DNA from 2 places in the Micromonospora sp. NPDC048894 genome. Region 2 is predicted to be linked to the other one. Evidence: riboswitches for the same ligand, from Rfam matches in the RefSeq annotation. Region 2 holds a riboswitch; the other holds the start of a gene.

Region 1 (3,719 bases), on a different contig from region 2:
GTCCCTCACCGCCCGAGGGCGGGATCAGTCACCGTTGGTCACCACCGGGTCGTCATCGTCGTCGTCGATGTCGTCCTCACCCCAGCTGCGCCGGACGAACGGCAGGATGACCCAGAACGTCAGGAACCACAGGCCGGTGACCACGGTGAGCACCACGGCGATGCCGGTGTCGAGCACGAAGTCGGCGATCAGCAGGACCGCACTCACCATGGCGACCAGCATGAAGGCCAGGCCGCCGGTGGCCATCCGGTGGGCGAACCGGACCAGCTCCGGCTTACGACCCTGGCGGAACAGCGCCCGGTGGAAGGCGACCGGCGAGATGATCATCGCGGTGGCCGCGGCGGCCGACAGCAGCGCGAGAATGTAGACGTCCCGCTGGAACTCGCTCGTCCGGGTGAAACCGTTGCTGAACGGCAGGGTCAGCAGGAAGGCGAAGAGGATCTGCACGCCGGTCTGGGCGACCCGCAACTCCTGGAGCAGATCGGCGAAGTTGCGCTGCCAGCGCTGCTTCTCGGATTCCTTCGACACGCGCTACCTCCGGATGAGACGGTACGACCGACGGGAGCACCTCCCGTCGGCAGCAACGCCAGTGCCCGATCCGCAATCGCCCGAAACCGATTCACGATCCCCGATCGGCCCGGTCCACCCTCGGCAGGGCGGCTCAGGCCGCCGGGCACACCCGGGCCAGGATCGCCTCGGCCAGGGGCCCCGGCGCCTCGTCGGGAATCCAGTGCGTCACCCCGGCCAGCACCATGAACCGGTAGTCCCCCGTGACGTGCCGGGCACAGGCCTGCGCGGCGGTACGCCCTACTGCCACGTCCCGGTCGCTCCACACGTAGCTGGTCGGCACCGGCACCGGACCGACCGCCTTCAGGTCCCGCCCCGACATCGCCCGGTACCAGTTCAGCGCCCCGGTCAGCGCGCCCGGCCCGCGCATCGGCTGGGCGTAGCGGGCCACCCGGGCGGAGTCACCGACGCCGGCCAGCAGCCGACGCAGGACCACCGCCCGCCCGGCCAGCAGCACCCGCTCCGCCAGGCCCGCCCGGCGGAACAACGTCATGTACGCCGAACGCGCCCGCTGCCGACGGTCGGTGGACAGCGCGTACCCGAAGGCCGCCGGATGGGGCACCGAGACCGCGGTGAGGGTACGCACCCGCTCCGGGTGCCACGCGGCCAGCGCCCAGGCGACGATCGCCCCCCAGTCGTGCCCCACCACGTGCGCGGTGTCGACGCCCAGCGCGTCCAGCACCGCCACCGCGTCGGCGACCAGTTCCGGCAGCCGGTAGCCGGCCACCTCCGTGGGACGGGCCCCGGGCGAGTAACCCCGCTGGTCGGGGGCGTACGTGCGCAGCCCGGCGGCGTGCAGGGCGGGCACCACCGCGTCCCACTCCCCGCCGTGCTGGGGGAAGCCGTGCAGCAGCAGCACGACCTCGCCGCCCTCGGGCCCACCGGCCCGTACGTCGAACGTCAGTCCCCGCGCCGCCACCCGCATGACCGGCAGCCTACCCAGCGCCCCGGTGTGCGCCCGGGACGTCGAATGCCGGGAACCATGACCTGCTGGGCCGTTGCCGCAGGTCGGTGCTAGCGTCTGCCGAGACAACTTCACATCCGACAGGGGAGCGCACAGCGCTGAGAGTGCGGGCACCGCCCGCAGACCCTCGAACCTGATCTGGGTAATGCCAGCGCAGGGAGTTCGGTCGACCTCCAGCCGCGCCGCCGTCCGGCAGCCGCCGGGCGCGGCGTGCGTCTTCTCCTGGTTCGATCGCTGGACTGGGAGCACCGACATGCCGCACACCACCACCAACAGCAACCGGTGGCGCACGATCGACATCGTGGTCGCCGCCGTGATCGCCGTGGCCTTCGGCGTCATCTTCTGGGCCTGGGGCCTGGTCTGGAAGGCCGCCGACCCGGCATTCGCCGCCGCACCCGCCAGCCAGGCGGTGATGTACGGCGTGTGGCTGGTCCCGGCGGTCCTCGGCGGCCTGGTGATCCGTAAGCCGGGGGCGGCCCTGTTCTGCGAGGCCGTCGCCGCCACCGTCTCCGCACTGCTCGGCGCGGAGTGGGGCGGGATCACCATCGTGCAGGGGCTGATCCAGGGCCTCGGCGCGGAGCTGGCCTTCGCCGCGTTCCGCTACCGGTCGTTCCGGCTGCCGGTGGCGGTGCTGGCCGGGGCGTTGACCGGGCTGAGCGCCGCCCTGTTCGACTTCTTCGTCTGGAACGCCGAGTACGCCCTGACCAGCTACCGCCTGCCGTACGCGGCGTTGACCGTGCTCAGCGCAGCCGTCGTCGCCGGGGTCGGCGGTTGGTACCTGACCCGCGCGCTGGCCGAGACCGGAGTGCTGGACCGGTTCCCCGCCGGCCGTGACCGCACCCTGGTCTGATCCTCTCCTGACGATCATGGAGGTGCCGGCGACGTGGCGAGTGTGAGGCTGGTCGGCTTCGGCTGGCGGCACGCCGGTCGGCGGGCCTGGGCGGTACGCGGGGTGGACCTGCGCATCGACCACGGGGAGCGGGTGCTGCTGCTGGGGCCGTCCGGGGCCGGCAAGAGCACCCTGCTGGCCGCGCTGGCCGGGCTGCTGCCGGCGGACTCCGGCGAGCAGGAGGGCACCGTCGAGATCGACGGCCTCGACCCGGCCAAGGCCCGCGAACGGGTCGGCACCGTCTTCCAGGACCCGCAGTCCCAGCTGGTGATGGCCCGCTGCGGTGACGACGTCGCGTTCGGCCTGGAGAACCGGGGGGTGGCCGGCGACGAGATCTGGCCCCGGGTGGACGAGGCGCTGCGCCGGGTCGGTTTCCCCTACCCCCGGGACCGGCCCACCGCGGCGCTGTCCGGCGGCGAGCAGCAGCGGCTCGCCCTGGCCGGGGTGCTGGCGCTGCGGCCGGGGCTGCTGCTGCTCGACGAGCCGACGGCCAACCTCGACCCGGCCGGGGCGGAGCTGGTGCGCGGCGCGGTGGCCGGCGCGCTGGACCCGGACACCACCCTGGTCCTGGTCGAACACCGGGTCGCCGACGCCCTGCCCCTGGTCGACCGGGTCGTGGTGCTGACCCCCGGTGGCGGGGTCCGGGCCGACGGGCCACCGGCGACGGTCTTCGCCGCGCACGGTGCCGCGCTCGCCGCCGAGGGTGTCTGGGTGCCCGGCCACCCCACCGGGTCCCGGCCGGCCACCGGGCCGCCCGGTGCGGGGTTGCTCACCGTCGACCGGCTCGGCCTGCCACCCCGGCTGGCCCCCACCGACCTGACGGTACGCGCCGGCGAGGCGCTCGCCGTCCTCGGTCCCAACGGGGCCGGCAAGTCCACCCTGGCGCTGCTGCTCGGTGGGCTGCTCCGCCCCGGCGTCGGTCGACTGACCGGCACCGCCGCCCTGGCCGACAGGGACGCCCGTACGCCCCCGCACCGGTGGCGGGCCCCCGCGCTGGCCGGTCGGATCGGTTCGGTCTTCCAGGACCCGGAGCACCAGTTCGTCACCCGCACCGTCCGCGACGAACTGGCCCTCGGGCCGCGTCGGACCGGCCGCCCGGAGGTCGCCGTCCGGGCCACCGTGGACGGGTTGCTGGACCGGTTGCGGCTGACCCGGCTCGCCGGGGCCAACCCGTACACCCTCTCCGGTGGGGAGGCCCGGCGGCTCAGCGTGGCGACCGCCCTGGCCACCGCGCCCCGGCTGCTGATCTGCGACGAACCCACCTTCGGCCAGGACCGCCGCACCTGGGGTGAGCTGGTC
Region 2 (3,719 bases):
CAGCCGGCGGCGACCACGACGACGGGCGCGTCCACCTCGGCCAGTCGGGTCACTAGGCCGGGCAGCAGGGTCGCGCCGGCCCGCTCGGCGGCGACCCGGAGCGCGTCGACCAGCCGGCGCGGGTCGACCTGGTGGTCGCCGGGGGCGACCGCTCCGCCGCGCAGCCGGGGGGTCAGCGCCGGTTCGCGCTCCCGCAGCTGCGACGGGCGCAGCGCGCTGATCGGCAGCCCCAACCCCTGCTGGTACGACCAGAGCCGGCGGGCTTCGGCCAGGTCGTCCCCGGTGAGCCCGACGACGAGGGTGCCGTCGGTGCGGTAGCCGAACTCCCTGCCGGTGGCGGCGGTCAGTTCGGCGGCGAAACCCGGCCAGCGGGCGGCGGACGCGGTGAGCAGCCCGGTCAGTTCCCGTTCCCCGAAGTACGCCTCGGCGACCGGGGCGAGCATCCCGGCGGCGACCCGGGACGCGCCGGAGCCGGGGGCCGGGTCGTGCACGGTCACCCGCAGGCCCCGGGTGGCGCAGCGCCAGGCGATCGCCAATCCGACCGGCCCCGCGCCCACGATGGCGACGTCGGGCCGGGTCAGCACGTCAGTGCCGCGATCAGTTCGGCGGTGGCCCGGCCCGGGTCGGCGGCGGTGGACAGCGCCCCGACCACCGCCACGCCGTACGCCCCGGCGGCCCGCAGCGCCGGCACGGTGGCGGCGGTGACCCCGCCGATGGCGATCACCGGCACGGCGACGGCGGCGACGACGGCGTGGATGCCGGCGGGGCCGATCGGGTCGGGCAGGCCGGTCTTGGTGGCGGTGGGATGGCACGGGCCGACGCCCAGGTAGCTGGCCCCGGCGGCGACGGCCCGGGCGGCGGCGTCCGGTTCCCGGGCGGTCGCGCCGAGCACGGCGGCGGGGCCGAGGACCCGGCGGGCCGCCGCGACGGGCAGGTCGTCCGCGCCGACGTGGCCGCCGTGGGCGTCCACCGCGAGGGCGACGTGCAGCCGGTCGTTGACCAGGCAGGTCGCCTCGTACGGCACGCAGAGCGCGCGTACCCGTCGGGCCAGGTCGTACGCCTGCCGGTCGGTGGTGTCGTCGGTCACCCGGACCTGGACGACGAGGTCGGCGCGGGCCACCGGGAGGGCGGCCCGTACGACGGCGAGCGGGTCGCACCCGGGGCGGGTGTCGGTGATCAGATGCAGTCGGCCGAGGGACGGCACGGCAACTCTCCTCCCTGCGCCGGCATTACCCGGATCAGGTTCGACGGTCGGGGGCTCTCAGCCCCCCTCTCAGCCCGGTGTACCGGGCTCCCGTGGGTCACGTGCCTGTGACCGTACGACAGATCCGCTGATCCGCCAAGGGGTGTTAGATTGATCCAGGACTATCAATGCGTACGGTTGTGGGCTTGTATCCACATAAGCCGGAAAAGCGAGTCGCCGATACCGAATCGTTACATGCTCATGCCTTGCCGGAAACCAATCCAGCGGCGCTAATTTGTTCAACCGATCGACATTATTCCGGTGCGGAGCCTCGGCGTGGCCCGCACCTGATCGCCACTGGTGCGGACCTCGGCGGGCCCACACCGATCCGACCGGGGACGGTCTGCGGCGAGTCGTCCCCATGCCCCCACCACTGTCCAGCACGGACAAAAGGAGCATGGAGTGTCTCCATCCCGCCATCGCCGCGCCCGTCGCGGCCCACTGGGTGCCGGTCTACTGGCCCTCTCCCTACTCGCCAGCGGCCTGATCGGCGGCACCGCCGCCCAGGCCGCTCCCGTCGCGGCGGCCCAGCCACAGGCCGCACCGGCACCGGCGGCAGCCGCCGCCGAACCCTTCTCGGTCCTGGTCTTCTCCAAGACCGCCGGATTCCGGCACGACGCCATCCCGGCCGGCATCGCCGCGATCCAGAAGCTCGGCACCGACAACGGGTTCACCGTCGACACCACCGAGGACGGAGCCGCCTTCAACGACACCAACCTGGCGAAATACCAGGCGGTGATCTGGCTCTCCACCACCGGTGACGTCCTCGACGCCACCCAGCAGGCCGCGTTCGAGCGCTACATCAAGGCCGGCGGCGGCTACGCCGGCGTGCACGCCGCCTCCGACACCGAGTACGACTGGGCCTGGTACGGCAACCTGGTCGGCGCGTACTTCTCCGGCCACCCCGCCAACCAGCAGGCCACCGTCAAGGTCGAGGACCACGCGCACCCGTCGACCGCCGACCTGCCGGACCGCTGGTCCCGGTTCGACGAGTGGTACAACTTCCGCACCAACCCGCGCTCCAAGGTGCACGTGCTGGCCAGCCTGGACGAGAAGTCCTACAGCCCGGGTGCCGGCGCGATGGGCGCCGACCACCCCACCGCCTGGTGCCAGGACTACGACGGCGGTCGGTCGTGGTACACCGGCGGCGGCCACACCCAGGCGTCGTACACCGAGCCGGAGTTCCTCAGCCACCTGCTCGGCGGCATCCGCACCGCGGCCGGCGTCGAGAACGCCGACTGCGGCGCCTCCAAGACCGCGAACTTCGAGAAGGTCACCCTCGACAGCAACACCAACAACCCGATGGAGCTGGACATCGCTCCGGACGGCCGGGTGTTCTACGCCGAGCGCGACGGCCGGGTGCAGATCGTGAAGCCGGACACCGGCAACACGGTCACCGCGACCCGGCTGGACGTCTTCACCGGCAACGAGGACGGCCTGCTCGGGCTGCGCCTCGACCCGGACTTCGCCACCAACAAGTGGATCTACCTGTACTACGCACCGGCCGGTGGCGCCCCGCGCAACTACCTGTCCCGGTTCACCGTCAACGGTGACACCATCGACAAGGCCACCGAGAAGGTCATCCTCCAGGTCGACACGCAGCGCAACACCTGCTGCCACGCCGGCGGCAGCATGACCTTCGACTCGCAGGGCAACCTCTACCTGGCCACCGGCGACAACACCAACCCGTTCGAGTCGAGCGCCTTCACCCCGATCGACGAGCGGGCCGGCCGGCAGGACTACGACGCGCAGCGCAGCGCCGGCAACACCAACGACCTGCGCGGCAAGGTGATCCGGGTGCACCCGGAGGACGACGGCACCTACACGATCCCGACGGGCAACCTGTTCGCCCCGGGCACCGCGAAGACCCGTCCCGAGATCTTCGGCATGGGCTTCCGTAACCCGTTCCGGATCGGCGTCGACCAGAAGACCGACACCCTCTACGTCGCCGACTACGGGCCGGACGCCTCGACGGCCAACCCGAACCGGGGCCCCGAGGGCCTGGTGGAGTGGAACATCGTCGCCACGGCCGGCAACTACGGCTGGCCGTACTGCACCGGCAACAACAAGGCGTACAACGACTACACCTTCCCGTCCGGGCCGAGCGGGGCGAAGTTCGACTGCGCCGCGCCGGTCAACGACTCGCCCAACAACACCGGCCTGACCAACCTGCCGCCGGCCATCGCGGCGACGGTGGACTACGGCTACGCCGGCGACCCGCGCTTCCCCGAGATCGGTGGCGGCGGTGCCCCGATGGGCGGCCCGGTCTACCGCTACGACGCCGACAGCACGTCGGGCCGCAAGTGGCCGGCGTACTACGACGGCAAGGCGCTGCTCGGCGAGTGGAACCAGTCGAAGATGTACACGATGCAGGTCAGCGCGGACGGCAAGACGCTGGTCGACATCAACCAGCTGCTCACCGGCATGCCGATGATCCGTCCGATGGACTTCGAGTTCGGTCCGGACGGCGCGCTCT

The links. Region 2 has a riboswitch for thiamine pyrophosphate ahead of thiE (thiamine phosphate synthase). Riboswitches for the same ligand answer to the same signal wherever they lie in the genome.
Region 1: it holds a riboswitch for thiamine pyrophosphate, as region 2 does, so the genes downstream of both, AB0C22_RS16425 (ECF transporter S component) here and thiE (thiamine phosphate synthase) in region 2, are expected to answer to the same signal.

What each region holds. Positions count from the first base shown of each region.
Region 1 covers NZ_JBEZFY010000006.1:410,773-414,491, forward strand. The annotation lists gene AB0C22_RS16415 (DUF6328 family protein) at 25-528, opposite strand; gene AB0C22_RS16420 (alpha/beta fold hydrolase) at 662-1,492, opposite strand; TPP riboswitch at 1,604-1,709, shown strand; gene AB0C22_RS16425 (ECF transporter S component) at 1,785-2,381, shown strand; gene AB0C22_RS16430 (ABC transporter ATP-binding protein) at 2,415-3,719, shown strand, end outside.
Region 2 covers NZ_JBEZFY010000017.1:46,765-50,483, forward strand. The annotation lists gene thiO (glycine oxidase ThiO) at 1-584, opposite strand, end outside; gene thiE (thiamine phosphate synthase) at 578-1,204, opposite strand; TPP riboswitch at 1,199-1,307, opposite strand; gene AB0C22_RS27440 (ThuA domain-containing protein) at 1,646-3,719, shown strand, end outside.